2 regions of the Shewanella sp. JNE2 genome follow, and region 2 is predicted to be linked to the other one. Evidence: riboswitches for the same ligand, from Rfam matches in the RefSeq annotation. Region 2 holds a riboswitch; the other holds the start of a gene.
What was found. A riboswitch is a leader RNA that binds a small molecule or an ion and turns the genes downstream of it on or off. The one in region 2 is predicted to bind thiamine pyrophosphate.
Positions count from the first base shown of each region.

Region 1: linked by a shared signal. The riboswitch ahead of thiC (phosphomethylpyrimidine synthase ThiC) and the one ahead of MZ182_RS08260 (TonB-dependent receptor) in region 2 are both predicted to bind thiamine pyrophosphate.

Region 1 is NZ_CP096169.1:2,167,569-2,183,807, forward strand. Features, by position in the region: gene MZ182_RS09755 (DTW domain-containing protein) at 1-22, shown strand, start outside; gene trhA (PAQR family membrane homeostasis protein TrhA) at 73-756, opposite strand; gene MZ182_RS09765 (hypothetical protein) at 1,134-2,195, shown strand; TPP riboswitch at 2,363-2,461, shown strand; gene thiC (phosphomethylpyrimidine synthase ThiC) at 2,662-4,785, shown strand; gene thiE (thiamine phosphate synthase) at 4,788-6,782, shown strand; gene MZ182_RS09780 (HesA/MoeB/ThiF family protein) at 6,775-7,677, shown strand; gene thiS (sulfur carrier protein ThiS) at 7,679-7,882, shown strand; gene MZ182_RS09790 (thiazole synthase) at 7,884-8,648, shown strand; gene thiH (2-iminoacetate synthase ThiH) at 8,645-9,760, shown strand; gene MZ182_RS09800 (hypothetical protein) at 9,862-10,125, shown strand; gene MZ182_RS09805 (putative metalloprotease CJM1_0395 family protein) at 10,131-11,933, shown strand; gene MZ182_RS09810 (LysR family transcriptional regulator) at 11,977-12,888, opposite strand; gene MZ182_RS09815 (M3 family metallopeptidase) at 12,995-14,746, opposite strand; gene cmoB (tRNA 5-methoxyuridine(34)/uridine 5-oxyacetic acid(34) synthase CmoB) at 14,739-15,737, opposite strand; gene cmoA (carboxy-S-adenosyl-L-methionine synthase CmoA) at 15,734-16,239, opposite strand, start outside.
Region 2 is NZ_CP096169.1:1,834,154-1,850,392, reverse strand. Features, by position in the region: gene MZ182_RS08315 (homogentisate 1,2-dioxygenase) at 133-1,293, shown strand; gene hppD (4-hydroxyphenylpyruvate dioxygenase) at 1,370-2,410, shown strand; gene MZ182_RS08305 (LysE family translocator) at 2,572-3,195, shown strand; gene MZ182_RS08300 (GNAT family N-acetyltransferase) at 3,270-4,565, opposite strand; gene ggt (gamma-glutamyltransferase) at 4,674-6,413, shown strand; gene MZ182_RS08290 (GNAT family N-acetyltransferase) at 6,688-7,200, opposite strand; gene MZ182_RS08285 (NAD(P)H nitroreductase) at 7,222-7,770, opposite strand; gene MZ182_RS08280 (DUF6279 family lipoprotein) at 7,967-8,848, opposite strand; gene MZ182_RS08275 (phosphotransferase) at 9,047-10,150, opposite strand; gene pnuC (nicotinamide riboside transporter PnuC) at 10,181-10,837, opposite strand; gene MZ182_RS08265 (hypothetical protein) at 10,940-11,200, opposite strand; gene MZ182_RS08260 (TonB-dependent receptor) at 11,269-13,506, opposite strand; TPP riboswitch at 13,561-13,688, opposite strand; gene MZ182_RS08255 (Crp/Fnr family transcriptional regulator) at 13,911-14,591, shown strand; gene tsgA (MFS transporter TsgA) at 14,668-15,822, opposite strand; gene deoD (purine-nucleoside phosphorylase) at 15,873-16,239, opposite strand, start outside.

The DNA of each region.
Region 1 (16,239 bases), 330 kb from region 2:
CGCGCTCAATAACCTTAATTGAGCACTTGGCAGGATGCTTTGATTCCAATTTATCAGCTTGAATATCCGTATTTAAATAACCGTTAAGTAAATGCAAAAAAAATGGCTCATAGCACCTCCCAATACAAACAGATGCCAAATTGCATGGTTGAATGGAATGCGTTTTCCCACATAGAAAATGACGCCTAGGGTGTAAAATAGTCCGCCTAAAATCAATAAGTTAAACCCAAGTGTTGACATGGCTGTGGTTAAGTCACCTATGATAGTCACGCATAGCCACCCCATTGTCAGATATAGCGCTAAACTGAGTTTTTTAAACTTATGAATAAATAATGTTTTGAACAAAATCCCGCCAATTGCTAGCGACCAAATCGCCGTTAAAATCACTATCGATTGTGTTCCCTGTAGGCTTATCAGCATCAAAGGTGTGTAAGTTCCTGCAATCAGGCAGTAAATTGCACAGTGATCGGCGATCTTAAGTTTATGTTTCCAGCCTGAATGGCTAACACTGTGGTACAAGGTTGAACATAGAAAAAGCACTATGATACTTGCACCGTAAACGAAAACGCCCGTAAGTTGAGTTATCGTAAGATGGTCTTGGCCTTTTAGCAGCATTAGCACCAATGCCACTATCCCTGCGATCACACCTAGGCCATGGGATACACTGTTAGCTATCTCTTCATTAGTACTATATGGCATAAATTTAGTATTGGTTTTTGTTGAGTTTTGTTGCTCGATAATACTTTGGCTTGGCATGGTGGATACGCACTTTCAAACGATGGTAATAGAGTTTACCAGTTAGCAAAATAAATCACCATATTTAAGCGTACACTTGTAAGCTAAATATGCAGCTTGCTTTTATTGCTTCTCTTCTAGCCCAATTGTTATCCCGTTTTCCTGTCTTATTGTCTCAACTGGCAAGTATCTTATCGAGTATTGGGGTAAGTGCTACGCTTGGAGCTTGTGTATTTATGTTGAACTTTGCTCTATTTGTCTCCTCTAATCTGCGTCAAGCACTCACAAATAAATATAATTATTGGATAATTCACTTTCAATATTCACCGACAAAGTGCAATCGTTCCACGTTAAGTACTATCGAAATCAATTGTATACACAAAACCTAAGGATGGATTTTGCCTTTTCAACGTCAACCCCATGCTCTGTCTTTATTTGTATCACCTGATCTCCGTGCTACGGGTGAGGAGGATGCAGATGGTGCTTTGCTTGCGCCGACAATATTGTTGCCAGAAGATAAGACTTCTATTGTGTTTCAACATAAACATGATCTTGGTGATCTAGATGATGCTTTAGCGCCTGCTTTTACCACTAATAAGGATTCGTTAGTTTGCGATCGCGGTGTAAGCCAGCCGTATAATAAAGGGGTAAGTCTGTTATTTTTTGTGCTCCTAGTGCATGTAGGTTTATTTTTACTGATCTATATTTTGTGGCGCCCGCAGTTAAATCCCTTTGGATTGAAGGAAATAGAAAGCCGTGGCCCTAAAGTGGCAGCGATCAAGGCTTACTTTATTTATGCTCCCGCGGTAGAGAAAGCCGAAACCTCAGAGCCCGAAACTGAGATAAAGGCCGAGGATAAGATTGAATCAGCAAATTTTGTTGCGTCTATACCTATTCCCGCCCCGCAAACTCCAGTTAAGCCTCAACCAAACAAAACTCAATCAATAGCCCCAAGTGAAGAACAACCCGCTGAAGCGATAGCAAAAAAACCAACGAATACGTTGGATATCACAGAATTAAAGCCGCAACTTGGTGCTAAGAGTTCGCCTGCAGAAGAAGGTGAAAGCACAATAGCGACAAGCTCAAGCATGAGTTTATTCACCCAGCATTATTTTGAGCGTCAGCGAGAGCAAGCGCTCGATGACCTCGTGATTGAACAGGCCGATAAATTCACCCGGAAATCGAATATGAGTGAAATGAGCCCAGAGATGGAAGTGTTATTTGTTCCTAACGCCGATGATTTCGCTGGCAGAACGAGTCACGATTTACCCTTAGATCCAAATCGTATTGTGCGTAAAGGGGATACTTGTTATCGCGTGGTACAAGTCGGCACTCAAGTTAATCCATACGCCGAAAATTTAGGCTTCCCATTTGACTGCAGTGGCAAAAAAATCAATCAAGCTATTGATGATGCCATTCAATCTCGATTAAATAAAATGATGCTCAAACCCCATAAATAGTGACTTTATTTTATGATCTATTTTCACGCCAATTATAACTTTGTTAGTTTCACTTTATTTACTCATTTAAAAACAATATGTTATGAATCTATATTTTGGATTGATAGTTAAGGGTTTTAATTGTTTTTTTCCTTGTTTGTTGCTGCCGCTTCTGTCTATACTGCGCACTCATCTTGTCGGAGTGCCTCTTGGCTGAGACCGTTTATTCGGGATCCGTTGAACCTGATCAGGTTAAAACCTGCGAAGGAAACAAGCGTAATAACACACATTAAATCGCGAAAATAGACGGCTTTAACACCTGTTTACTCAGCAGTGCTTTAAGTCTTAATGTTTAGATTTAATTGTTATTGAGCAGGGTAACTCAATTTTTGAAGCCAGTGTTGGCCACAAAAATTGATTGCCATGCCAGCTATCAACAACGCAATTCTCCAGACAAGCAACTCCATTTTTTAACGTGAGATTGCTTATGTCCAGTTCAAATCAAAACCTAGCTATAGCTGCCAATGCGATAGACATCACAGCGCCAGAATCGACAATCCCTAATAAATCGAAAGTGCCTAATAAATCGGTTGAGTCTAGTCAATCAACAGTGCCTAAGGCACCGAGTCGCCGAGAAATCCGCGCGCAGGCCCAAGCCTTTATCGATACGTTAGCGCCGCTGCAACATACTAATTCACAAAAGGTTTATCTTGAAGGTTCCAGTGCCGATATTCGCGTTGGTATGCGACAAATTCTGCAGACTGACACCCTTGTCGGCGGTACAGATGATGCGCCTATCATGGAAAAAAATCCGCCAATCCGCGTGTACGATTGCGCCGGACCTTATTCCGATCCTGAGGCCGATATCAATGTGCGTCTAGGCCTTGTTAAATTAAGACAAAACTGGATTCTAGCCCGCAAGGATACAGAGCAATTACCCTGTGCCACCTCAGACTTTACCCAACAAAGACTCGCCGATGATGGTTTAGATCATCTGCGTTTTGAGGCGGGTTCGAGTGCCATTGTCCGCCCACGCAGAGCGCTGCAGGGTAAACGAGTCAGTCAATTACACTATGCCCGTCAAGGGATTATCACGCCCGAAATGGAATATGTGGCGATCCGCGAGAATATGGCACTCGCCGAAGTACAGGATGAAATCCTCAATCGTAAAGCCAAGGGCGAAGCCTTTGGTGCCTTAGTTGGTGAACCGATTACCGCCGAATTTGTCCGCGCCGAAGTTGCCCGTGGCCGCGCGATTATTCCGCTGAATATTAACCATCCCGAAGCAGAACCTATGATTATCGGGCGTAATTTTCTGGTGAAAGTGAACGCCAATATCGGTAACTCGGCAGTGACGTCTTCCATCGAGGAAGAAGTAGAAAAGTTCGTCTGGTCAACCCGTTGGGGCGCAGATACGGTAATGGATTTATCCACGGGTCGTTATATCCACGAAACCCGCGAGTGGATCATCCGCAACTCGCCAGTGCCCATCGGCACAGTGCCGATTTATCAAGCGCTGGAGAAAGTGAACGGCGTAGCAGAGGATTTAACCTGGGAAGTGTTTCGCGATACCTTGATTGAACAAGCGGAGCAAGGTGTTGATTACTTTACTATTCATGCTGGTGTACTGCTTCGTTACGTGCCGATGACGGCTAAACGTGTCACTGGGATTGTCTCCCGCGGCGGTTCGATTATGGCCAAATGGTGCCTGAGTCACCACAAAGAAAATTTCCTCTATAGCCATTTTCGTGAGATCTGTGAGCTTTGCGTCGCTTACGATGTATCCCTGTCTTTAGGTGATGGTATGCGTCCCGGATCGATTGCCGACGCTAATGATGCAGCCCAGTTTGCAGAGCTTGAAACCTTAGGGGAACTAGTCAAAATCGCCTGGGAATACGACGTACAAACCATTATCGAAGGGCCGGGACATATCCCGATGCAGCTCATTAAAGAGAACATGGACAAGCAGTTAGCTCACTGCGGCGAAGCGCCGTTTTACACCCTTGGCCCGCAAATCACCGATATCGCACCTGGGTATGATCATTTCACCTCCGGCATAGGCGCGGCCATGATCGCTTGGTACGGCTGCGCCATGTTGTGTTATGTAACACCAAAAGAACACTTAGGATTACCGAATAAACAAGATGTTAAGCAAGGTTTGATTGCTTACAAGATTGCCGCCCATGCCGCCGATGTGGCCAAAGGTCATCCGAGTGCGCAAATTCGTGATAATGCGCTGGCAAAGGCGCGGTTCGAATTCCGCTGGGAAGATCAATATAACCTAGGGCTCGATCCTGACACCGCTCGGGCTTACCACGATGAGTCCTTACCACAGGAATCGGCCAAAGTCGCGCATTTTTGTTCTATGTGCGGCCCTAAATTTTGTTCGATGAAAATCACCCAAGATGTGCGCGCCTATGCCGCAGGTTTAGAGGCGGCACAAACGAAGGCAGAGCAAGTTGAAGCGGCTGCCCAAGCCATGCAAGTCACTATCAAGACGCCGCAGGAGTTGGAAGCGGCCATGGCACTAAAATCGGCACAATTTGCCGCTTCGGGCGCCGAGATTTATCACGTTAAAGACAAGCTCGTCGCCGAAGCTGAGGAAGCCTAATTATGCAGGGTATTCATGGGGGGAAATTGCCCATGAGTACCGCTCGCCCCGCGATTGTTTGGACCATAGCCGGTTCAGACAGCGGCGGCGGTGCCGGTATTCAGGCGGACTTGGCCACGATTCAAGATTTGGGTTGTCATGGTTGCAGCGTGATCACCACAGTGACGGCGCAAAGCTCAGTGGCGGTCACTTTAGTCGAGCCCGTGTCAGCTGCGATGTTAATGGCTCAGTTGACCACTTTACTGTCAGACTTGCCACCCAAAGCAATCAAAATCGGCTTACTGGCTGATCAATCTCAAGTCGCATTATTGGCAGATTGGATCGCGAGTTTTAAAATCCACTATCCATCTGTGCCTGTGATTGTCGATCCTGTGATGGTCGCCAGTTGTGGCGATGCATTAGCAGTAGATAACTGTCAGGATATAAAAAGTACGGCCAAATCAGCCTTAGATTTTAATCCTTTCAAAGGCTTAATCGAACTTATCACGCCCAATGTGCTTGAACTTGGGCGGTTAACTCACAGTGATGTTTCAACGAAAGCACAATTCGCTGCTGCAGCACAGGCTTTATCCCAGAGTTTAGATTGCAGTGTGCTCGCTAAAGGAGGCGATGTGAGCTTTGGTTGCACTGATATTCTTGATGATACTCATGCTAAAACTCACGATAACACTCATGCTCAAACTCAGGCTAACGTTCATGTTAGCACTCTCGATAGCAACGGCTGGGATCATGGGCTTGCCGAGGATTATCTGGTTTGCCATCAAGTACGCGCGAGCTCTGAGCTACATCAAAATGGGTGCTTCTGGTTAGCAAGCCAGCGGGTTAATACCCGTCATAACCATGGTAGCGGCTGCACTTTGTCATCGGCTATTGCCGCCGTGTTAGCGCAAGGTTTTGTATTGCAAGATGCGGTGGTGGTTGCCAAAGCCTACGTGAGTCAAGGCTTAAGCGCGGCGATTGGCTTAGGGCAAGGTCCAGGGCCGTTGGCCCGTACGGGGTGGCCCAATGACTTGTCCCGCTATGCCAAGATAAGGCTGTGTGATGGCAATTTTATTAGTCATAAACTCAATCAACACATTGATATTGTTAATGATTTAGTTGAGACGGTTTTATCTGCAACAGATCAGGCAACCGCTCAGGTAGTAAGAATAGCCTCGACGCCAGCTCAATGCATCTCATCCCACGGTTTTAAAATTCTCGATGCCGATCTTGGTGTTTATCCCGTGGTGAGTGACTTAACCATGCTGGAGAGTTTGTTAGCTGCGGGTGTTAAAACCCTGCAGTTACGGATAAAAACCGACATCAGCGAGTTATCTAGTGCAGCGCCAGCCGAATCTGATTTAGGCAAGTCTGCGCTTGGCAAATCTAAGTCAGGTAAGTCTGAGTTGGTTGGCTCTGAATTAGAAGCACAAATTCAAACGGCCATTGCCTTAGGTAAGCATTTTAATGCTCAGCTTTTTATCAATGATCACTGGCAGTTAGCGATAAAATACCATGCCTTTGGGGTACATTTAGGCCAAGAAGATCTCGCCGTTACCGACTTAGCGGCCATTCAGTCGGCAGGGCTCGCATTAGGTATATCCAGCCACAGTTATTTTGAGTTGCTACTGGCGCATCAATACTCGCCATCCTACATAGCGCTTGGGCATATATTCCCAACCACGACGAAGCAAATGCCTTCGGCGCCCCAAGGGCTCGCAAAACTTAAACACTATGTGGCGTTACTCCAAGACCATTATCCCTTGGTCGCCATTGGCGGCATCGATTTAGATAATCTGGCAAAGGTGAAAGCCACGGGGGTGGGCAATATTGCTGTGGTGCGCGCAATAACCGAGGCTCAGGATCCAGTCGCAGCGTTTGCACAGCTGAGCCAAGCTTGGGAGCAATGCAGCTTGTCTGAAGAACTGGCTGCAAAGCATGAGTTTGATGTAAAGCATGAGTTTGATGTAAAGCATGAGTTTGATGTAAAGCATAAGTTGGATGCAAAATATGAGTAAAAACAAATCGCTTTCTCACCCAGTGGTTCTTTGCGACGGTACACAAAGCGCTCATACACTCTGCGATGCCGATTTCATCCGTTATTCTCGGCAAGTCTTATTGCCAGAAGTGGGGGAGGCAGGGCAATTGCAACTGGCCGATGCCTGTGTCGCGATTATCGGTCTTGGCGGCTTAGGGCAATTGGCGGCGCAATATCTGGCTTGCGCTGGTATTGGCAACTTGACGTTAATCGATATGGATAAGGTTGAAGTATCGAATCTACCAAGACAATTGTTATTCAACGATACCGATATTGGACTCAATAAGGCGCGAGTTGCCAAGCAAAAGCTCAAAGGCTTAGCGCCGCATTGCACTGTTACTGCCCATGAAACTGCATTTAGTGCTGAGACATCAGCTCATCACTTCGCTGAGGTTTTACTGGCAAAACAACAGGGGAAAAGAGTGCTAGTGCTTGACTGCACAGATGACTTTGCGACTCGCCAATCCATTAATCGCTGCTGTATCGAAGCTGCTTTGCCTTTAGTCAGTGCGTCAATTGCAGCATTTAGCGGTCAATTGTTCGCGGTCGATCAAATGCAGCTCCCTTCTGGCGGCTGCTATCACTGTATTTTCCCCGCACAGACAAGAGTGTCGCAGAACTGCAGTGCCCAAGGTGTACTCGGCCCCAGCGTGGGTGTGATGGCGTCAATGCAATCCTTGGTGACGATGCAACTCTTGCTGAGTGTGGACAGCGGTTGCGATGAACCGAAAAATGCCTTGTTGGGGCGTTTTTGGCGCTTTGACGCTAAATCACTTTCATGGACAGCGGCTGTATTAACGCGGGATCCCCATTGTGATGTGTGTGGTCCCAAAGGGGCTTATCTATCATCAAATAAAGATAGTCTTGAGGTTTGATATGATTTTAATTCACATAAACAATATCCCGCAGTTGTTATCTGAACCGACGTCACTAGAGGCTGTGATCCTCGCACAAAATATTGCGCTCGATTCAGTTGCTATCGTGTTGAATGCTGAGGTCGTTCCGCGCAATCGCTGGCAATCTATTCTCTGCCAAAATGAAGATAAATTAGAACTTTTTTCAGCAGTGGCGGGAGGCTAATATGTTAAAGATTGCCGATGTGGAATTTGAATCACGGTTATTTACCGGAACGGGAAAATTTAGCAATAGCCAAGTGATGCTTGAGGCAATAAGGGCTTCAAAATCGCAGTTAGTGACAGTTGCGATGAAAAGAATTGATTTTAAAATGGGGCTTGATGATTTACTCACGCCGTTACGTCAAGCGGGTGTACAGCTATTGCCTAATACTTCTGGGGCGAGAAACGCCAAGGAAGCGGTGTTTGCGGCTGAGCTTGCCCGTGAAATGCTGGGAACTCATTGGATTAAGCTCGAAATCCATCCAGACCCTAAGTACCTGATGCCCGATGCAATTGAAACCTTAGCAGCGGCCAAGATTCTCTGTGATAAAGGTTTTATCGTGATGCCCTATGTGCATGCCGATCCTGTGCTGTGCCGTCGTTTGGAAGAGGTGGGCTGCGCTGCGGTTATGCCACTGGCGAGTCCGATTGGCAGTAATCAGGGTTTAGTCACTGAAAGCTTTTTAAAAATCATCATAGAGCAGTCGCGGGTGCCAGTGGTGATCGATGCCGGTATTGGCGCGCCTTCACAGGCTGCGCGGGCAATGGAGCTGGGCGCCGATGCGGTGCTCGTCAACACCGCCATCGCCAGCAGCGCGTCGCCGATAGTGATGGCCGAGTGCTTTAAGGAGGCGGTGCAATGCGGTCGGCGAGCCTTTGAAGCTGGGCTTGGCCGAGTACAAACGGGCGCGGTACAGACCAGTCCTCTGACGGGATTTTTAAATCAATGAGTTTTGTAGCGGAATTTGCCAACATCCCACGGGATAAACTGTTACTCGATTTGTATTCTTGCACAGCCCAAGATGTCGAGCGGGCGTTAGTGAATCCAGCAGGGGATTTATGCAGCTTACTGGCCTTGTTATCACCTGCGGCTGAACCTTATATTGAAACCATGGCACAGCACTCTGCGGCGCTTACGCGGCAGCGATTTGGCGCGAATCTGGGCATGTATTTACCGCTATACGTCTCGAATCTGTGCGCTAATGAGTGTGATTACTGTGGTTTTAGCATGAGTAACAAACTTAAACGCAAAACCTTGAATAAACAGGAGTTGATGGCTGAAATAGCCATTATCAAAGGCAGAGGTTTTGATTCTGTTTTACTGGTGTCAGGTGAGCATGAAACTAAGGTTGGTATCGATTACTTCAAGCAAATTTTACCATTGGTAAAGCAGCAATTTAGCCATGTGGCGATGGAGGTCCAACCCATGAGTGAGGACCATTATCGCCAGTTAGTCGCGCTAGGTTTAGATGCTGTGATGATTTATCAGGAGACCTATCAGCCCGAGACTTATGCTCGTCACCATTCCCGAGGTAAAAAAATGGATTTTGCCTATCGCTTAGCAACACCGGACAGAGTTGCGGCGGCGGGCGTTGATAAAATTGGTCTTGGGGTATTACTGGGGCTGGATGATTGGCGTTTAGATGCGTTAATGATGGGATATCATATTGACTATTTAGAGCGTCGCTATTGGCGCACTCGCTTTAGTATTTCGCTGCCAAGGTTAAGGCCTTGTACTGGCGGGATCACTCCAAAAGTTATTCTATCGGATTTAGGTTTAGTACAAATGATTTGTGCATTTAGACTTTTTAATCATCAGCTTGATATCAGTATGTCGACAAGGGAAAGCCCTGAGCTGAGGGATAATCTTTTGCCACTTGGAATTACTCAAATCAGTGCGGGCAGCTCGACACAACCGGGCGGCTATCAAGCACCCGACAGTCAACTCGATCAATTTGAGATAAGCGATGATCGCAGCGTCGAGCAAGTCATCGAACAGATGCAACGGCAGGGTTTTAATCCAATATTCAAGGATTGGGAATCTGCATGGATAAACAGCTAGTTTTTGCGGGAAATAAATGGCGCTAAGGTTGATAAAGGCTGTACTTTAGCAAACTGTTGGTCAATAATTGTTCTAGTTATTACCACAGCGGGATTACCGTTATGCAAATACAATCTGCCTATTCATCTGGTGTACAAGGTTTGCAAAGTGCGCAATCTGGGTTAACTCAAGCTACAATTGATGTGGCTAAATCGACACCAGCTCAAAGTGCAGCGCCTTCGGAATCGACTAAAGACGTTGCACAAACCGATAAAACCTCGGCCTTACTCTCTGCTAATCAATCTGTAAGGCAAGCGGAGGCCGCTACTGAAGTGATAGAAACTGATTCAGAGACAATAGGAACCATCATTAATATTAAGGTGTAAACACTATGTCTGCCGTGGCGCAGTCACCCAAGGTTGGAGCGTCACCCACTTCTGTTTTGGAACATGATAAGTCGTTTGGACAGAGCCGTACTTATCAAGAAACGAATGGAAAAAGTAGTCAGCCTGTTAAGCTGAACTCTCCAAAAATAGAAGCGAGTGGGGTATTTGAACCATCACTTTCTAATGCGCTAGCGCATGGTGGCGCTGCTGTTACTATAACGAAAGCAAATCCACTATTAAGTAAGCACGTTTCTACCTCATCCAGTGACATTTCCGTCACCGTAAATCAGACGTTAAATACTGATCATATTGTTTCTTCTCAGAATGTTGCAGTCTTACATGCGGAGCCCGCCAGTTTTAGCCTATTGACGGGCCCACGCTCAATACGGGGGGTGAGAGAAGGGCAAATAGCCACAGTTGCACCCAACGATTTTTCACCCTTGGCGACATCAAACGGACAATCCAGTACCACGGCTTTATTAACCCCAGCGTTAACACTTTTTGTTCCAGATGGGAGACACATCTCTGCTTTAGCACCAGAGCTAATGACTGGAGATTATTCTCCTGTTGCTCAAATACAGGGCTCACAGGTCCATTCAGGGATAAAAGACGTGTCATTGACTCCTGAAATACCCAATGCCAATGTTCCTGAATATGCAAATAAGCAGGTGATTCCTTCAGCGAATACAAGGAATACCGTTATTACAGATGGTACTGATAACTCTATTTCTTATCCTCAGACTGAGCAAACTGATAATCAGGCAAAGAATGTTCCTCCACAAAAAAGTCCTGAGGAGCGGTTTATTGAGATGTTTGGCAAAGCAGCCCCTTTTAAATCAGGTGATAATGAGGAGGATGACAAAACTGAGGAGAGTAAGCAGCAAGCTCTAGCTGCAATTTTTACGAATGATGCTGGTAAGGAACAAACAGAACAAGCAGAAGCAGAAGCTTCAAAACAATTGGATGAACAAACACAAGCTCAAAAGGTTCAAGAGAAGATTGCTGAGCAGCAACGTGTTCAAGTTGCAGAGCTTAAAGCCCGAGATGCGGAAGTTAAAGCCCATGAACATGCTCATGCAACCGTTGGTGGACAATATGCCCAAACGCCAAATTTTAAATATGAAAAAGGAGTTGATGGACAACGTTATGCCACTGATGGAGAAGTGCAGATCGATGTTTCTATTGTGGCAGGTGATCCGCTAGCAACAATCAACAAAATGAAGCAAGTATATGCTGCAGCAATGGCTCCAGTTGATCCATCGAGTGCAGATATTCGCGTTGCGGCTGAAGCATTAAAAAAGATGAATGAAGCGAAAGCATTACTTGCAGAGGAACGTCAGAAACAAATCATCGATTTAGAAACGACTCAAACCTTGATCGAAGCCGATGCGCAGGTTGAGAATTTACCGCCGCTTAAGCCGCATACTTTTACCGTTACAGGGGAGGTTGATGCTGCAGGCAATATTGTTCAACCACAAGATAGCGGCATAACACCCGTATCTGAGCTTATCGATAGAATAAAGCAAGGCATTGAAGCAAAGGATAATATTCAGGCACAAGTCTCATCTACCACTGTTGCCTCTGTAAATGAGCAAACTCAATCAGAGATAAAAGATGACATAACCCAGCCTATTGAACCACCCACAGCAACATTAGCAATAAACTCTGACAAGCTAGATATGGGAAATATGAAGCCGAATTCTGCGGTAATAAACCGTTTTGACTCATCAAATTTAAAGAACGAAACTATGGCAACCCGTTATTACGCTGCGGTTGCACAATTGAATCAGCCAGTTTCAAGCCTCTAACACCTTTTGAAATCAACTAAAGTAAATGTGCATATTCAGTTTTTTAATGACCTGTATTTGGTATTGCGATCCCATGATGTCGTAAAATGAACGAAGCGAGCAATTTAGAAGCCGGGCCTTGGTTATCTCGGTTTGGGATCACCAGACTCAACATTATTCGACGTTTTTGACTACCTTCGAGATGTAAACGGACTAAATTACCCGATGATAATTCCTCCTGTACTAAAAACGATGGGATCCAGCAAAAACCAATACCACGATTTAAAATCACTTTAGCTTCGTGGAAATTAGAAACCGTCCAGCGTTGTTCTGCTTTTAACCAACCAATATCAACATTTGACTGTACGCCAGTATCTTTAATCACTAGCTGTAAATATTGCGCTAGTAGTTTATCGTCTTCAATAATCCCTAAGTCCGCTAGAGGATGTGTTGGGTGGCATACCAGATACAATTCCTCTTCACATAGAGGCTCCGCTAAATATCCCTTAGGTGCAATACCCGCACAGATGGCAATATCAACTTTATTTTGCGCGATAAGTTCTTGGGTGCCTGTAATTACCGAATCCAGCATAATAATGCGGGTGCCGCGGCTATGGGGTAAAAAAGCATTGAGAGCTGACACTAAACTTTCCATTGGATAAATGATTTCACGGGCAATGGTGAGTGTGGGTTCCCAGCCTTGCTCTAGATTGCTGGCAAGTTGTTCCAATTCATTAACGGCTTGGGTGACATGCCGTGAGCGGCGCAGTAGCACTTCGCCCTGCGGGGTGAGATAGGCTTTACGGCCTTTGACTTCGAGTAGTTCGATACCTAGCTGGTGTTGTAATTTGGCAACCGCATGGTTGAGAGATGATTGACTCTTATTGAGTTTTTCTGCCGCTTGGGCATAGCCTCCAAAATCGACAACTGCTTGTAAAATACGCCATTGTTCCAGAGTGGATTTAGCTCGAGTCATAATAGTCCCAAAAAAGCGATAGATTTAGCTTATAATGTCGACTTCTTATCTATTTTTCAATTAAATTACGGTATTAAATGAAAGACTATTGCGCTAATGGATGTGCTTACCGCGACATATTCGCAATATATTGAATAAGACTCGTTGGATCGGTAGGCCCCTCGATAAATGCGCTTAATTGTTCGCTTAAGCTAAGTGAATCTTCGTTTACAACGAGAAGATTAAATAAACTGAGTTTATCGGATCGATTGGCTGTTATTTGATAGATGAGCTTTGCTAGCGCTTCTTGCCAAAGGGATTGATAGTAAAGCGGCCCTTCATTGGCAATTGCATTGAAACTATATGGATAGTCATCCACTTGTGACCACTCTTGTCCAAAACTGTATGTAAACTCGGTGGCGAGATCCCCATAGCTTTGCTGAGATTGAGCTTGATAAACGTTCAGGGCTACTTTAGCTCGAAATACCTTGAGCTGCTTTGTGTAAGCTTTTACAAGAATTTCGCGTTCATTTAAATAGGTTTGTTCATAGTGTGGAAACAGTTCGTTTTGAAGTATTTCAGCTAACCATAAACTGCCAATATGATGGCTCTCCTGAATTGAATCTTGCGTATTATTGAGGTAAAAGTGGCTACCTTTTGCTAGCGATGTTACCGCTTGGGCCAAAGCGTGGGTAAATTGTTCAACATCTTTGTGCGTACTGAGTTGAGGTTTGAGATCTAAGGCTTGTTGACCAAATTGCTGCCCGATAACACCTTGACGTAGCGTTTGCTGCTGATGACGCTGGCGTGCAACATCATAGGAAATATAGAGTTCACCTAATAATCTGCGCTGGTGGTAAACCCTAAATATTGGGTGTGAAGATTCTTGGATGTTTATCGTTTCAATAGGCTCAAAATGGAGCCCCCATTGCTGTAGATAAGCAAAACTTTGAGCCAATATGTGTGCCGTTAGTAATTGCGGCGCTTGTGCAAATGCCTTTTGAGGCAATATTTGCCCAAGATCCCAAGGGGCTATCTCTACTGAGTGCGTTTGAGTATCGAGAAATGCCTTAACAAGCTCAGGTGATGATAAGAGTTGTGTACTGAGGCTGAAACTGGCGTGATCGGCAAAGCCTACGGCCCAAGCGGTTTGTTGACGAAGTGCTAAAATCTGGTTTAATGCATCGCGATTGCGCTGACGTGCACGAGCTTGATAAGCTTGCCAGACTTGCGCGCGGCATTGAGGATGTGGTTGTTTGAGTAAATAGTGGGCAACCGTACCTGAAAAATGACGCAGTTGCGTATCTGCAACCTCTTCCCCATGTGATGCAAGGATCGCGTCTGTTTGATCTTCAGTAATCAGTTGGCACTTTTTATCATGGATATCGAGACTAAATTGTTGACTCGCTAACCCTTGGCTTATCGTCGCTTGAGCCGTATGTAGTGTTGCTTTTTCGGTTATTGATAACTGAGAGTCTATCAGTGATTGCAACTTACCGCTTAACAGCATCTGCTCCCGATCACCTTGTGATAAAGCGTGGGTTAGCTGATGAAATTCAGTTTGATTGACGAGTTCCGACAAGGTGTCGGCAAGGCGTAATTGGCATTGTAATAACCCAGAACGCTCGTCAGCGGAGAGCGTAAACCCGCGGTAATAATTCACTCTATCATTGATATTATTAAGCCCAATGGTTTGCTGCTCTAAGATCAATGCCTGCTTTGCAATAGATAAAGGAAGTTGCTCTTCTGCATAAGCATCTGCTAAATCAATTCTAGGTAAGCGTAGACACTGCTCAACAAGCAATGGCACAGGGCTTGGCGCGGCATAAATGAATCCGCTAAACAATAATCCAAGTGTCAGTAAAGTGAGTTTACCCATTAACTGTTTCTTGGTTAGGCTGGTTTTTTATTGCAATAATCGTCGCTCGCTTAGGCGCTGGATAACCCTCAATTGTTTTAGTGATATCAGTGGGATCAAGATATTCAAGCAGTGACTCATTGGGCATCCAGTCTGTACGTCGTTGCTCTGCAAGGGCTGTGACATCGGTATCGACACAACGGATATCAGTGAAATCACATTTCTTTAACCAGAGCATGAGCGCGGCAACTGACGGAATAAACCATACATTATTCATCTTGCCATATCTATCTTGAGGCACGAGTACGGCGTTTTCGTCGCCATCTATCACCAAGGTTTCTAGCACGAGTTCACCGCCAGTACGTAACTGATCACGCAATTGCAGTAAATGATCGATAGGCGAACGTCTGTGATACAAGACGCCCATAGAGAAAACCGTGTCGAATGCATCCAGCGGTGGTAATTCTTCAATACCCAGTGGCAAAAGGTGCACAGGATGATGGGCGCCCGCTAAACGTTTTACCGCTTCAAACTGACATAAAAACAACGCCGAAGGGTCGATGCCCACTACGCGTTTAGCCCCTGCGCCCAACATGCGCCACATATGGTAACCACTGCCACAGCCTACATCGAGCACTGTACGGTTTTTCAATGGGGAAATATGCTGCTTAACGCGATCCCATTTCCAATCGCTGCGCCATTCGGTATCGATATGAATGCCGTGAATGTGGAAGGGCCCTTTGCGCCATGGCATAAACAGGCGCAGTAGATTCTCTAGCTTCTCTTTCTCGCCAGGACTGAGTTGCTCGCCGCTGCCGACGGTGACGCTATCGACAAAATCTAATTGGTCTGGTGTAGGATAGTGTAACTTGTTGAGCACCTTTTCCCACTTGGGCAAATTACCGTGTTTATGCTCCCGTTGCCACTTACCTAAAATACTCGGCAGAGTCTCGAGCCAGTGTTGTAGATTGGAATCGGCAATTTGTTGATAAAATGAGCTAAAGCTGATCACTTGATGGCCACCATAGAAGCAAAGTTAAAACATTGGAACCACAGACTAAAGTGACTAAAGCCTTGGCGGGTGAGTCGTTGTTGATGCGTGGTTAAGGTGTCTGGCTTCATGACATTTTCCAGCGCACTGCGTTTTTGGCTGATCTCAAGTTCGCTGTAACCATTGGCACGTTTGAAGTCCAAATGTTGCTCTTCCAATAGTGTTTGGATCGGGGCATCATCGAAGCGAATTTTTTCCGAGAGCACTAACATCCCGCCGGGATTCAGGCCTTGATAAATCTTCGCTATCAGGGTTTCTCTGTCTTCTGGCGGTAAAAACTGCAATGTAAAGTTGAGTACCACCAATGATGCATTTTGAATATCGATATCGCGAATATCACCGCAAACCAGATCGACATCCGTATTGCTGACATAGGCATTCAGGTTCTCTTGGCAGCGTGCGACCATAGATTCACTGTTATCGACAGCAATAATGCGACATTGGCGACCTTGGATTTGGCGAC
Region 2 (16,239 bases):
TACCATCTATTTTTTAGATTGAGACAACGGATTTATTATTCTTTTTTTTGTTGATCCAAGCAACTAAATTGATAACAAGATCACATAACAATAACGATATACAACACTGATCAAACAAGGACCTCTTTAGCCATGCCATTTTATGTAAAACAGGGGCAGATCCCCCATAAGCGCCATATCGCATTTGAAAAGGAAAACGGTGAGCTTTACCGTGAAGAGTTGTTCTCAACCCATGGCTTTTCCAATATTTATTCCAATAAATATCACCACAACATGCCCACCAAAGCATTAGAAGTGGCGCCCTACAGCCTAGGCCACGGTGCCAATTGGGAAGACTCGCTGGTCCAAAACTATAAACTCGATTCCCGCGATGCCGACCGTGAAGGTAATTTCTTCAGCGCCCGTAACAAGATTTTTTATAACAATGATTTAGCTCTCTATACCGCCAAAGTCACCGCCGATACCGACGAATTTTACCGTAACGCCTATGCCGATGAAGTGGTTTTTGTCCACGAAGGCGAAGGCACACTCTACAGCGAGTACGGCACGATTAAGGTCCAAAAGTGGGACTATCTCGTGATCCCACGTGGCACCACTTATCAGCTTAAATTCAACGAGTACAGCAATGTGCGACTTTTCGTCATCGAGTCATTCTCTATGGTGGAAGTGCCTAAGCATTTCCGTAACGAGTATGGCCAGCTGTTAGAATCGGCACCTTATTGCGAGCGCGATTTGCGTGTGCCCACATTGCAAGATGCTGTGGTTGAGCGCGGCGCCTTCCCCTTAGTGTGTAAGTTTGGCGATAAGTACCAACTCACCACACTTGAATGGCATCCCTTTGATTTAGTGGGTTGGGATGGCTGCGTTTACCCTTGGGCATTCAACATCACAGAATACGCACCCAAGGTAGGCAAAATACATCTCCCCCCTTCTGATCACTTAGTCTTTACCGCCCATAACTTTGTGATTTGTAACTTCGTGCCACGCCCCTACGATTTCCACCCGAAATCGATTCCCGCGCCTTATTACCACAACAATATAGATAGCGACGAAGTCTTGTATTACGTCGATGGCGACTTTATGAGCCGCACGGGCATTGAAGCGGGTTATATGACCTTACATCAAAAAGGTGTGGCCCATGGCCCGCAACCGGGTCGCACCGAAGCCTCGATTGGTAAAAAAGAAACCTATGAATATGCAGTGATGGTGGACACCTTCGCCCCACTGAAATTAACCGAACATGTACAAAATTGCATGAGCAAAGACTACAACCGCTCTTGGCTAGAAGACTAGCCCCAAGCCACCAGCACTCCCATGCGGGAGTCATTAGAGTGACGGCGTGTTGCACTAAAATAACGAGGAAAACATCATGGCAAGCGAACTCAATCCACTGGGCTTATTAGGTATCGAATTCACGGAATTCGCCAGCCCTGATACTGATTTTATGCACAAAGTCTTTATCGACTTTGGTTTTTCACTGCTGAAAAAAGCCAAGCATAAAGACATTCTGTACTACAAACAGAATGATATTAATTTTCTGCTCAACACTGAGCGCGAAGGGTTCTCAGCTAAGTTTGCTAAATCCCACGGCCCAGCCATTTGTTCTATGGGCTGGCGGGTAGAAGATGCCGGCTTTGCCTATCGTGTTGCCGTTGAACGTGGTGCAAAACCCGCCGATGATTCCAACAAAGATCTGCCTTATCCTGCGATTTACGGCATTGGCGACAGCTTAATTTATTTTATCGACACCTTCGGTGCAGATAACAATATCTATGCCACTGATTTTGAAGATTTAGATGAGCAAATTATCACTCAAGAGAAAGGCTTTATCGAGGTCGATCACTTAACCAACAACGTCTACAAAGGCACAATGGAACATTGGGCTAACTTCTATAAAAATATTTTTGGTTTTACTGAGGTGCGTTACTTTGACATCAGCGGCGTACAAACCGCGCTAGTGTCCTACGCCCTGCGCTCACCCGATGGCAGCTTCTGTATCCCGATTAACGAAGGTAAAGGCAACGATAAAAACCAAATCGATGAATACTTGAAGGAATACAATGGCCCAGGTGTGCAGCATTTAGCCTTCAGAAGCCGTGATATCGTTAAATCCTTAGATGCGATGGAAGGCAGCTCAATCCAATGCCTAGACATCATCCCTGAATACTACGACACTATTTTCGATAAAGTGCCGCAGGTCACAGAGGATCATGAGCGCATCAAACATCACCAAATTTTGGTGGATGGTGACGACACGGGCTATTTGCTGCAGATATTTACTAAAAACCTGTTTGGCCCGATTTTCATCGAAATTATCCAACGCAAGAATAACTTAGGTTTTGGTGAAGGCAACTTTACTGCCCTGTTTGAATCAATTGAACGGGACCAAATGCGCCGCGGCGTTCTATAAATATCATCCCGTCCATAAAAACGGTACGCACTGCGTACCGTTTCTGTTTTTACGCATAGCAAAAATCCATTTGATGAAGCGGTTTAAACAAGCCCATTGGCTATGCTAAGCAATTTCATTACACTATCGGCCTTTTAATGTTGACTTAAGACTGACCAACGATGCCTGATTTTGCCTTACTCGCTGTGTTTATCCCGACTTTTTTCTTTGTTTCTATCACGCCTGGCATGTGCATGACACTCGCCATGACGCTAGGTATGAGCATAGGTGTGCGCCGCACGTTATGGATGATGTTAGGTGAACTCATTGGCGTAGCATTAGTCGCCACAGCCGCCGTGATGGGGGTTGCCAGTATCATGCTCAACTACCCCGAAGTATTTCAAATCTTTAAGTGGGTTGGCGGAATTTATTTAGGCTATATCGGCGTACAAATGTGGCGCGCCCGCGGCAAGATGGCCATGCTAAGTGATGGCGATACTAACCCCAGAGCCAGCAATTTTACCTTGATCTCCCAAGGTTTTATTACTGCTATTGCCAATCCTAAAGGTTGGGCATTTATGGTGTCGCTACTGCCGCCTTTTATCAATGCCGAGCGCGACGTCGCGCCGCAGCTCCTCACCTTGCTGAGCATTATTATGGTGACCGAATTTACCTCAATGCTCGCCTATGCCAGCGGCGGTAAAACCCTCCGACTCTTCCTGAGCCGTGGGGATAATATTCGCTGGTTAAACCGGATTGCAGGCAGCCTAATGATAGGTGTAGGAGTTTGGTTAGCCATGAGCTAACGATTTGAACTAACCGCTTAAATATAATCCGCTCGTCCTAAAATGAGCCCAATAAAGTCCCGTTAACTCGGTCTTTATGAAGGCTCTTTTTTGTAGGGCAACACATCCTGCATCTGCGCCATATATTGCTGCATTTGCTGTGTTTCTTGCTCAACAAAGTCAGCAATCGCCGTCTTAAATCCCAAATGGGCGATGTTATGGTAGGAATACATTGCTACGGGCTCAAAGCCACGCAACACCTTATGCTCACCCTGCGCGCCCGCATCAAATATATGGAATTGATGTGCAATACAGTATTGAATGCCTTGGTAATAGCAGGCTTCAAAGTGTAAGCCGTCGAGTTCGACCGTTGTGCCCCAATAGCGGCCATATAAACATTTCTGCCCTTGAGTATTCTCACCTTTGAGGTACAAAGCGCCTGCGATCATCTCGCCCTTTGCATCTTCTACCACTAACAGTAGGATGTGATCAGCTAATTGCGCCCCCAACTGCTGAAAAAATGCGGGAGTTAAATAACCTCGATGTCCAGAGCGTTTAAGGTAAGTTAATTGATAACATTGGATAAAAGTCTGCCATTGCAATTCAGTTACCCGCTCACCTTCGACAAATTCAAACTTGAGCCCAAAAGGCTGTAATTGTGCCCGTTCCTTCAGGATGTTTTTACGCTTACGTGAGCTAAAGTGTGATAGAAAATCATCGAAATTCCGATAATCACGGTTGTACCAATGGAACTGTGTGCCTAAGCGTTTAACTAGCTGTGTAGATGAAGCCCCAAACAAAGGCATTTGCGCTGGCGCAACAAACAGACTGTGCCATGAGGAAATTTGAATTTCTCCCGTCCCATGCATCAACCGTTGATCCAATGCCCTCAGCATTAATTCGCCAATGCGTGTTTGCTCAATATTTTCCAATTCAGGCGTAATACCTATGCGGGGCCCTTGCACTGGCGTAAAAGGGATGGCATTCACCCATTTGGGATAATAATCGAGCCCATGGCGCGCATAGGCTTCGGCCCATGCCCAATCAAACACATACTCGCCATAGGAGTGAGACTTTTGGTATAAGGGCATAACGGCGATAAGGGATAACCGATTAAAATGCTGCGCAGTTTGCCCGCTTATCAGTGCACCTTCCGTTAACGGTGATAAGCCTTTATCCTTAAAAGCGACATCATTTAAGGTATCGCCCGCGTCAAACACACATAAATGTCTTGGTATCCAACCCGTTGCAACACAGGCTGAGCGGCTTTGCTCTAACGCTAAGAGAAACTCGTGGCGACAAAAGGGATTTACTGTCCCCATTACGGTATTCCATGCTTGTGGTGAAATATCCGATATTGAGTTCGCAAAGGCCAAGATAAGCGGTTTCATTGGGTAAATTATCGTCCTTTAATGATGTGAACAAGTATACGAGGTTGCAATTAAGCCTAATTCTCGGCACATTGCATAGTCATAATGAAAATAAATTCAGGATTAAGTATGCGTTCCGCAAGAACTTTTAGACCTCTTTTTCTCATCGTCGCGATGGCTTTGCCCTTGTTATCCTCTCCAAGCCTCTACGCAGATGAAGCGCCTATTTTCAGCCAAATGGCAACGGCACAACCCGTATGGGCCAAACATGGCATGGTCGCCAGCCAAGAAACACTCGCCAGTCGTACTGGCGTTGAGATCCTAAAACAAGGCGGTAATGCAGTTGATGCCGCCGTTGCTGTAGCCTTCAGTTTGGCAGTTACCTTACCACGCGCTGGTAATATTGGTGGTGGTGGTTTTATGCTGGTGCATCTTGCCAAAGAAAACAAAACCATTGCTATCGATTACCGTGAAATGGCGCCATCTAAAGCCAAAAAAGATATTTTCCTTGACGAAAATGGTGACGCAGTCCAAAAGTTAAGCCGCGAACATGGGTTAGCCGTGGGAGTACCAGGAACCGTTATGGGCATGAGCTTAGCCCTTGAAAAATATGGCACTATGACTCTCGCCCAAGTCGCTGCGCCCGCGATTAAAATGGCGCAGGAAGGTATCAGCATAACGCCAGATCTTGCCCAATCCCTTGCAGGCCTCAAACGCCGCATGACCCAATGGCCAACCACGGCAGCTATCTTCTACAAAGCTGACGGCAGTGACTATCAAGTGAATGATATTCTTAAACAACCTGAACTTGCCCATTCGTTAAGTCTTATCGCTGAAAAAGGCACCAAAGGATTCTACGAAGGTGAAACCGCCACTAAGCTCATCAATGCGGTGAAAGAAGCTGGCGGCATTATGACCTTAGACGACCTTAAACATTATAAAGTCGTAGAACGTGAGCCTGTTCGTGGAGAATACCGTGGTTATCAGGTGGTATCCATGCCCCCCCCCTCCTCTGGCGGCGTGCATATCATCCAAATGCTCAATGTGTTGCAACAATTCCCCATTGATAAACTTGGCCATAATACAGCACAAACCATTCATCTAATGGCTGAAACGATGAAATACGCCTATAGCGATCGTAGTGAATACTTAGGCGATCCTGACTTTTATAAAGTGCCAGTTAACGCGTTAACAAACGCTGACTATGCCCAAAAAATCGCCAGCAAGATTGCGATAAATAAGACAACCCCAAGCAGTGAAATTAAACCGGGTAAACTGGCTCCCTATGAAAGCGATCAAACAACTCACTTCTCAGTGGTGGATAAATGGGGCAATGCGGTATCAAACACTTACACCTTAAACTTCAGTTATGGTTCAGGTTTAGTGGCCAAAGGCACAGGCATTTTGCTCAATAATGAAATGGATGATTTCTCAGCCAAACCTGGTGTACCCAATGGCTATGGTTTAGTAGGTGGTGATGCCAATGCGGTCGAAGGTAACAAGCGGCCACTGAGTTCAATGAGCCCAACGATTGTGATGAAAGATGGTAAAGCCTTCCTTATCACAGGTAGTCCTGGCGGCTCACGTATTATCACCACAACATTGCAAATCATTATGAATGTCATTGACCATGGTCTAAACATTGCCGAGGCGAGTTATGCGGCGCGGGTACATCATCAATGGCAACCCGATGAATTACGAGTTGAGTCTAGCGTCAATCGCGATACCATTTCCCTGCTCGAAGCCAAAGGCCATAAAGTAACAGTGCAATCGGCGATGGGCAGTACTCAATCCATTATGGTGACCGAACAAGGTATTTTTGGCGCTTCAGATCCGCGTCATTCAGGTAGTGAAGCAGTTGGCTATTAATTGCTAACCAAATGAATAGTATAGAGAATAGATAAAAAGATGGATCTGTTAACCCTTAAATGAACAGATCCGTTCAAAAGACGGCAGCGATGACCCTATGCTGATGTATAGACACTTCCACAGTAAAAAAGCCGATATTAAGCATTCGTGGATTAATCCATTATCAAAAAATTATCGCTGCAATAGAATAAACAGGGAGCAACACTCCCTGTTTATTCTCAGTTATTGAAGAATGAATTATTGAGAAATTGCCCTAGCGCCACTAATCATATATTTACCTGCCATTACAACTACTAAATAGCTCGACTGGCGAGTCTTCAGGGGTAAGTTGTAACTGAGTCTCAAATGTCATGCCTAATTTGTTTAACAGCGACTTTGATGCTTGATTATGTGGGCTAACGATGGCGACAATAGGCTCAATTCCAAGCTCTTTGCCAACCTCAAGTGACGCCTTTGCCGCTTCAAAGGCATAACCTTTACCCCAATATTGCGGCAAAAAGGCATAGCCTAAATCCACATTCTCAAGCGTAGGTCTTTTAATTAACCCACAGATCCCAATTAGAAAACCATTCTCTGCCAGTACTACAGCATATAAACCAAAACCCTGCTCTGCATAGCTTTTCATCGGGCCATTGGTAATATAACCCTTAGCATCACTCAATGTCCGAACCCCCTTATCCCCAATATGATCGATAAAACCTTGGCTATTAAGTAACACTAGGATAAAAGAAGCATCCTCTGGCACCAAATGCCTTAGTATTAACCTCGGGGTACGGGTAACTTGCATAGGATTTCTCCACTCAAGATTTTATAAATAACGGGCGTATTGATGACCATCCTTCTGTGGCTTTTTAGGTGCAACGACGGCTGGCGTGCCAACATATAAAAAACCGACAATTTGATCCTGTGCTTTTAGGCCTAATGCCGCATTCACATTCGCATCAAAGGCAAAATCGCCAGTGCGCCACACCGCGCCGAGCCCCAAGGCAAACGCCGCTTGCTGCATTGCCATGGTCGCGCAGCCCGCTGCAATTTGCTGCTCGAGCACTGGCACTTTAGGATGATCCTGCGTTTTAGCTACCACGGTAATCACCATAGGCGCTCGCATTGGCATACCCTTGGCTTTATTGACAAAATCCTCATCGGCACCATTGGCTTTTGCTGCATTAACAAAAATATCGGCTAAGGTATTAAGCCCATCGCCTGTGGCGATAATAAATTCCCATGGTGCTAGGGCACCATGATCTGGCACGCGAATGGCAGCATCTAAGATGATCTTTAATTGATTCGCATCAGGAGCTGGAGCGGTTAATCGCGGAGTTGACTGACGGGTAAGTAAGAGTTCGATAGCGTCCAAGTTATTATCCTAATTCGATATAAATTGGGCTCAAGCATAACAAATTGTGGATAAAGAGACATAAAAAATCCCACCACAAAAGTGAGATTTAACCTGTTGCTGCCAGCCATCCAAATAACGGCTCAAATTGAGCCATGTCTGATACGAGTAACATAAGCGTGCTTCACTAAAAATTCCGCTAATGAAATAGATACTATCAAGTCGATAATGCTTTCATTGATTTGAATTCTTTTTCAAGCGCCTCTTGATTTAGCTCCGTCAAATCTTGAATTAACTTCCCGAGTTTTTTATAGAAATGTTTCGATTGCTTGGCAGATAAGCTACCGTTCATCGCGAGCAATAAAGTGCCAAAGGCTTCTGTATTCTGACGTAAAAATGCTTTATGTTGCTCAGACTTAAGTTCATCTGGTTGGGTCATTAATAAGGTCAAACGTTCTGTTAAAAGCACTTTATCGGCACGTTGCCCAAGCGCAACCTCAAACTGACGCAACCATTCATGCCGGTATTCAAGCCACATATCTAAAGTGGATAAACGCTGTTGGTTATATTGGTGGATAAGTGATTTTTGCTCTGCACTTACGCTGCCCAGCCAATCTTCAAACTGCTTTTGTAAACGCTTGTCGGCATCTTTTTGTAATTGTTCAGGGCTTTTACCTGCAAACTCTTTGACTAGCGCTTGCTCATCTTCCCGTAGCTTTGTGAGAATTTGTTTTACCTGACTATCGGTCAAAGACATGATGATAGGTAGCAATTCTGGCATCGCGAACTCAAACACCCTAAACCAATGGCGCTTGGCTATATCCACATGTCCAGCCCACAGCAATGGCGTTAACTCATTGGTTTTAATTAAATTTTCAACTTCTTTTAATTGCACTACATAATGAGCTAACTCTTTGGATTGGTGCCAAAAAACCATTTTTTCAACCAGCGTATCAAATGCCTTCTGCTGTGTTTTATCTAAGGTGACATAATCCTCCTGCTCCCAGCCGATGGCCCAGTCGAGGAAACGATAACTGAATTTAGTGGAACAGGCGCTTAAGCCTAAAAGACACACGAGTAGCATCACGCTTTTTTTCATGCTGAATTATCCATCCTAGAAGTGTCTCTTTAAGACGCGGTAACTGATATAAAGTTGCTTGTTTTATAGCATTGTTTTTATAAGTAAACGTAGTAAGAAATACGTTTATTTTATGACTACTGATTTAATACACGATAATAGGCGAGTATTTAGTCAGTGCAAAATATGGATCCTATGGACATGGGTATAACCGATTAATTAAACCTCGTGCGAAATCATCGGCCAGAAAAAATCAAACCAAGCAATATATTCTGTACGGCGATTTGACTCAGTTTGCTGCGCCGCCATCAATAGCGCCCAATAGCACGCAAATACCCAATAGAGTTCAATCGCAGCGGGTACTGCCAATGCGGCATCCATCGTTAAATAAGGATGATCCTTTAAGTATTCATCCAACAAAAAATGTTGCTGTTTGGGGGTTAACGCGTGGGTGGCTAATACAACCGCAAGTTCACAAAGTGGATGTGAGGCAGTGGCATACTCAAAATCAATACAAAATAGATGGTTATTTTGCAGTAACAGATTATGGGGATTCAGATCCCGATGGCAAAACTGCGGCGCAACTAAACAGGCGGCAAGTTTATCAGCCCATCGTTGGATATCAGCTTGTATGCCAACAAGTTTAGTAACTCGCCCATGCCATGCGCTATCTAACTGTCGATGATGAATTATGGCCGTTTCCGTGGCGGTAGGCAGTGTTGCATAGTTTATCATTTGCTGATGATATTCCTGCCATTGCTCAGTCACACTGATAGCATAAGGACCCGCAGGAAGATCGCGTAACTTGAGCAATAATTCCAGTAATAAAATATGCGCTTGCCCATAGTGCGGTATTGTTGTGCTTTGAGTATTATCGCGCTTAGCATTCTGCAAAAAATCACGCGCGCACAGTGGTTTTTCAAGATCCCGCCAAAATAGCGTTGCCGGTTCTGAAATGGGGTCATCTTGAATCCCATCAGAGGCAATAAACTCACTTAAGTAATACCGCTCATCATCACTCACCCAAAAAAGTTGCGGGGCAACCTTAGCCTTTGCCAATTGCTGCCAATAAAAATGCTCCTGCTCCCGAATACAAAAAATATCAGTGGCGTTTGCATTTACCCTAAGCACATAACTCGCTTTTGGCGTGATAATTTTATAATTATGATTACTGAGTCCCCCTGAAAGCTCGGTAATACTGAGCACGGTATCAAGCCCCGCGGCTTCCAAAATGGGGAATAGTGTTTTATAAAACTCAGTCGATACTGGTGCGACAACTAAACTTGAGCAGGTTAGATTAACTGCCTTAGGTGTGGATGACATTCCTGCCGACCTTTAAATAATAGAGTAAAATTAGCGAAGCAAACTCAAGGTGTTATCTTGACGATTATCGTTAGCTAACGCTGCACGCCACAGGAAATACCCCACCACAGCCATCCCCACATATAGGACAAATAACAAGGATGTCAGCATCAACCCCTTGCTAAGATAGAGATAAATAGAAACGAGATCGATAACCACCCAATAAAGCCAGTTTTCTAATACTTTTTGAGCGACTAAATAGGTGGTCATCACGGCAAAACACGTTGTCGCGGCATCTAAATACGGAAATGCAGCTTGGGTATAAGTCGCCATACCATGACCGACTAAAAGCGAAATACCCCCAGTGGTGACAATTAATATTAAGTGTTTTTTCAATGACCAAGTGGTCACTTTAACGCCTTGCTGTTTATCTCCACCTTGAGTCCAGAGCCAATAACCGTAAAGTGCCATCGCCATATAATAGACATTGAGTATAGACTCCATCAGCAAGGAGACCTTCCAAAACAACACAGTGTAAATGGCTGTGCTGGTAAACGCTGCCGCCCAGCACCAAACGCTTGCCTTCATTGCCAAAAGCAAATAGGCCATCGCCAGCAATACGGCCAAGGCTTCCCATGCCGTCATCACATGGACTTCACTGAAGGCTATATTCATATTCTCGAGCAAGGTTAACCATAAATCTGTCAATGTGTTGTTCTCGCTGTTACTGGACGAAAAGGCACAAATTATCAATGCTAGGTGCTAAGTGCTAAGTGCTAGGTGCTAGGTGCTAGCAAAGATAATATTACATTACTCACTGTGGGCGAGATTAAGCTCACCGCCGATAAACTTACAGACAAATACGGCTTTGCCCCATTTCTCATGGGCGGCTTGCATCTCGGTCACCAGCATGGTCATCACATTTACATATTCGCCGCATACCTGAGTTGCCATCGCATTGGTCACGCGTTCAATATTGGGATAGCTGTCCAGGCGACCAATAAACCACTTGATCGGATCGAGGTAGTTTTCATTGAAGGGATACATGCTAATTTCTGCGGTCAGTTTCATTTTAATTCCTTGATATTTATTTGCGTTAGATAAGCGACAGCCCTAGTCCGAGACTAGGGCTCAAACCACTACATAAACTTGACGTTAAAGGTCACACCAATCTGGCGCGGATCGCCATAGCGAATATATTGTTTTTCTGCCCAGCCATTATCGGGCTCGTTACCAAAATAGAAACCACGAACGCCATATTCTTCATCAAATAAATTACGGCCCCATAAATAAGCCGACCAAGCACTCGCCTCATAACCAAGCCGCGCATTCACAACAGTATATGGTTCAGAGCGGGAGTCGTTACTGTCTGAGTAGTAAAACTCGCTCTTGCCACTCATATTCAAGTTGGCAAACCAACCTGAGTTAGCACGATAGGCCCCGCCTATGCTGTAGGTAAAATGGGGGGAATGGGCCAGATCTCGGTCGGTTAAGTCTACAAACTCATCTTCACCCACCTCATACTTATAATCACCATAGGCGGTATTTAAATAGCCAACGCTAGAATATAAATGCCAATTACTATCGATGTACCAATTAGCATCAATTTCAAGACCATAGTTTTTTGAACTTCCAGCATTATCTACAAAAAGAATAAACTCACTCATATCTTCAGGATTTTTTTTAGATGCAGATACTTGCTGGTCTTGCCTATCCATATAAAAAACAGCAACATTAGTACTGAGAACTCCAGATAGCCATGCTGACTTAAGGCCTAATTCGTAGTTATATAAAGTTTCAGTATCAAATTCTTTTTTATCCGCCAAATTCGCAGGTAAGGTCATATTAAAACCACCCGCTTTATATCCCTTGGCAACTCGAATATAGGCATTATGCTGTTCACTAAAAGCTTTACTCAATGCGAGATGACCACCCCACATTGTTTCTGATGGTGAAAAAACATCCAGATTTGTATCGCTATAATCACTTGAGCGATGTTCTAATCTCAATCCAAGAGACAGTAAATAATCATTACTCATATCAATATCGAGTTGACCAAACATCGCATAATTTTTCGCATCATATGTTGAATCCAAATATTTAGTTCTTTCTTTAAAGCTAGGATTCAAACCACCATTACTATATTTTGCATAGTCAACCAAACCGTTATCTTCTTGCAAATTCGCAAAATAAATGCCAAATAACCAATCAGTCGACTTGTTAAATATTTTTCCTGCATCATTTGAGGTTAGACGTAATTCTTGAGTAAACGTTTTTCTTTCACCAACTTTTGACCATGTTGCATCATACACACAATGCAACTTTCCAATTGAGTTCCAATCGGCATCATAAATATCACATTGTTTCCCAGACCAATAATCTGGGTTAGCCCAATCGCCATCGTAACTATAATGATGATCGGTATTGGCAAATGAGGTAAGTGATGTCAGCTCAAACTGCTCTGCACCTGAGTAAGTCGCTTTAAAACCCACACCAGTGGTGCGCTGGCTATCAACGCCAGGCTGATCCGAGGTCGTCTGTGTTGGTGAATTGGTTAAACTCCACACATCATAACCATTATCAAAATTGGCATGTAGCAGGGTTAAATCCAGTTGCAAATCATCGGTTGCATACCAGCGTAATTTAGCGCGACCCGTAAATTCATCACGGCCATTGGTGTCATCACGTCCTAAATACAGATTATCGCGATAACCGTTTTGCTGATGTTGCTGTAGCGCCACACGGTACAGCAACTTACCAGAATCCGTTAATGGTCCAGAGCTAAAACCGCTAAAGGTTTGCAGATCGTCATTGCCTAAAGACACCTCTGCGCCATGTTCAAACACATCGGTTGGATCATTACTTTTTAAGTAAATTAATCCCGCTAAGGCATTGGCGCCGTAGCGTGTCCCCTGTGGCCCACGCAGCACTTCGACTTGTTGTAGATCATACATACTCGACACCATGCCGATACCAGATAAGTCAATATCATCAACAATATAGCCTACCGATGAGTTAGGTGCGCCTTGATATTGCTCTTGCTCACCCACGCCGCGGATCTGAAAATATTTCGGCCGCGAGCTGCCACCTGACCAATTAACGTTAGCGATGGAATTAAGCACATCTTCAAAGTGCTGTGCGCTTTCATCTTGAATTTGCTGGGCATCGATAACGGTTATGCTTGAAGGCATTTTTTCTAAACTGGCACTGCGAAAATCCGCCGTCACCACCATGATTTCCATCTCAGTGTTCGGATCGGGTTTATCGATAGCATCGGTTTGTGCAAATGCAGAGGTGCTGAGCGCGGCGGCAATGGCTAAGACCAACGGTGCTCGCTTCAAGGATATGCTAGAAATGTGATTTTTACTGTTAAACATAGGACCTCAAATATAATGTTTGAGATCCGGCAACGAATAAGCGATTCAGAAGTGTGCTGTTGATTGGCCCATTCCTACGCCGGTATTAGCCGGATCAGGTTCTAAGGGTTCGTCTGATGACATCTCAGTTTGCAGTCACTAGAGTTAAAGTGAACTCGCTGCAAACACCCCTTGGCGGCGCTTAGTATACATGACGAAAATAATAAAGTAGACACACTTGTGCCTGCGATATCCTTAAATGTCACTAAAACCTTGTCTTTCAGCACAATGTTAAAAGTCTTATGCTAAACGTCAGGGCAAAAATGCCCACCGTCGCAGCTCAAATCCTTTAGCTCATTTGACCACTTCTCACGATAATGTTATAGAAGACCGCGATTTTGAACAGGATAAGAGGATCATACTCAATGCAGCTAAAACCGTTAGCCAAAGGACGTTATAGCCAGCGATGGGAGCAAGACTATCCCCTTATTGAAGCGGTGATACTAAGCTGTATCAGCGAAGTTAAAATGCTTAAAAAAGGCGCTCATCTAATGACACAAGGTGAAGCCATGGCCTCACTGGTATTGGTAAAACAAGGGCGCGTATCACTTGGCCATACCGCCAGAAATGGTCGATGTTTTCAATTAGGGACTATCGATTGTGATTCGCAACTTTTTGGTGAGATGGAGTTTTTTACTCAGTATCACTGTCAGTTGGATATTATTGCCAATGAACCCTTAGAAATCATGATCATTAGCGCCGAAAAACTGCAGTGCTCCCTTGGGCAACATCCGCAGCTTGCGTTATTTTTCGCCAGTGCCATTGCTATTGACTACCAAGACACCGTCGATATTTTTACCCGGCGACTGCTTTATCCCATCAGCTATAACGTGGCATATGATATTTACCATGAATATTTAAATGATTTACCCGTCGATGGCTTTAGTAAACGCTATTTAGAGGCGGAGCGATTTGGTACAACAGATCGGGTCTATCGACGTGCGCTACAGCTACTTGAGGAACGTGGCCTGATTGAACGCAACAAAGAAGGGATTAGGATTAAAGATCTCAATGCCCTTAAACAATTCGTTGAAGCTGCGATATAGCAAAATTAAAAAAGCCCACTCTCGAGGTTATTCATTCGCGAAAGTGGACCAAATCAATTAACTTAGCAAATGGATCTTAGGCCGCTGCAGGCTTCATTCGACCTGAAACAATCAACATAATAAATATCGCAACATAAAGCAGTGGAATAACATACATCACAGTTTGTAATCCGATTATGCGCTCAAAGAATGAGCTAATGGCGGGACTAAACATGGCGCCAGTACTGCCACTGATCAGAATATAGGACACATTTTTACTACTGGCTTTTTTAACAAAGGACACGCCATAAGCAATAAATGCGTTATATAGGGCTGCGCACACAAAGCCATAACCGTAGGTTAAATAACCTACCCAATTAAGCTTATCGGTCGTCACAATCATAAAGGTGATGATCATAGCAAGGCCGATAATTGCGACTAAAAAATGGTGAATTTTTACCCGCGTCACAATCAGCGTCGAAATTAATGCACCAATCAGTGCTGCTGACCAATATTGAGTAATAATATTGCCCGCGTCTTCAAATGGAATATTAAATTTTTGCTTAACGAATAAGGGAGCCCACGTTAAAAATGTATACAGCGCCAACATGCCTAAAAATAAGCCCACACCGCCGCTAATAATGCCAAAATTCCATTCCGATTGTTGCTTATCTTCAGTAGTCGATGATTGCTCACATAACGAAAAATTAGTAAATAAGGTAATAATCACGGTTCCCAACGCCACGAGACCTACAGCTAAGTAACTGTAACTCCATGACAATGAACTTGTGAGTGCATACGTTGTGATTAAAGGGAAAATAACCCCCGCAATATTAAACGTGGCATCTTGTACGACTAGCATGGTGCTTTGTAATTTCTCTTGCCACACCGATACCACTATTGTACCGGCAATACATAACCCCATACCGCCGCAAAAACCAATTAAGGTCATGGCTACCATCACGACTTGTAGAGAATGGGTGAGATGTAATGCCACAGCACACACTGCCACTAGACTGTAACTAATTATGGTAATTCGCTTGATGCCTAATTTTTCAATAAAGAAAAAGGCAGCAATAGTACCCGCCAATGCGCCACCATTAAGCAAGGAGAATATGGAAGCAACGTCATTCACGTTTGCTGAAAATTTATCTGCAATAGGCTCAATCAGCATCCCAAATTGAGTGGCAAAGCCCGCCATTATAAAATTAGCGAGAAAACTAATTGCAGTTAAAGTGATTTTATTATTCATTTTGTCATTCCATCGGTGAAATGCTAAGGATACAAAGGATAGCGTTAACCCTAATTAAGCGCGGTTTCTAAGGCGAGTTCGATCATATTATTGAAAGATAATTGACGCTCTTGCGCCGTTGTTTCTTCACCCGTTAAACAGTGGTCCGATACCGTCAGAATAGCTAAGGATTCAATTCCCTGTTGGTGTGCCAAACCATAAAGTCCTGCCACTTCCATATCAATACCCAACACTCCGAAACGCTCGAGCGCAGGGATCATATCTTCGTCGGGATCATAATAAAGATCGCCACTAAACACGTTGCCAACTTTCACGCTAATGCCTTTTTCATTGGCTTTGGTATAGGCTTTATGCAGTAAAGAAAAAGTCGCCGAGGTCGCCATTTGGTAGCCACTGCTGCGTTTAGCGTTAGTGGGT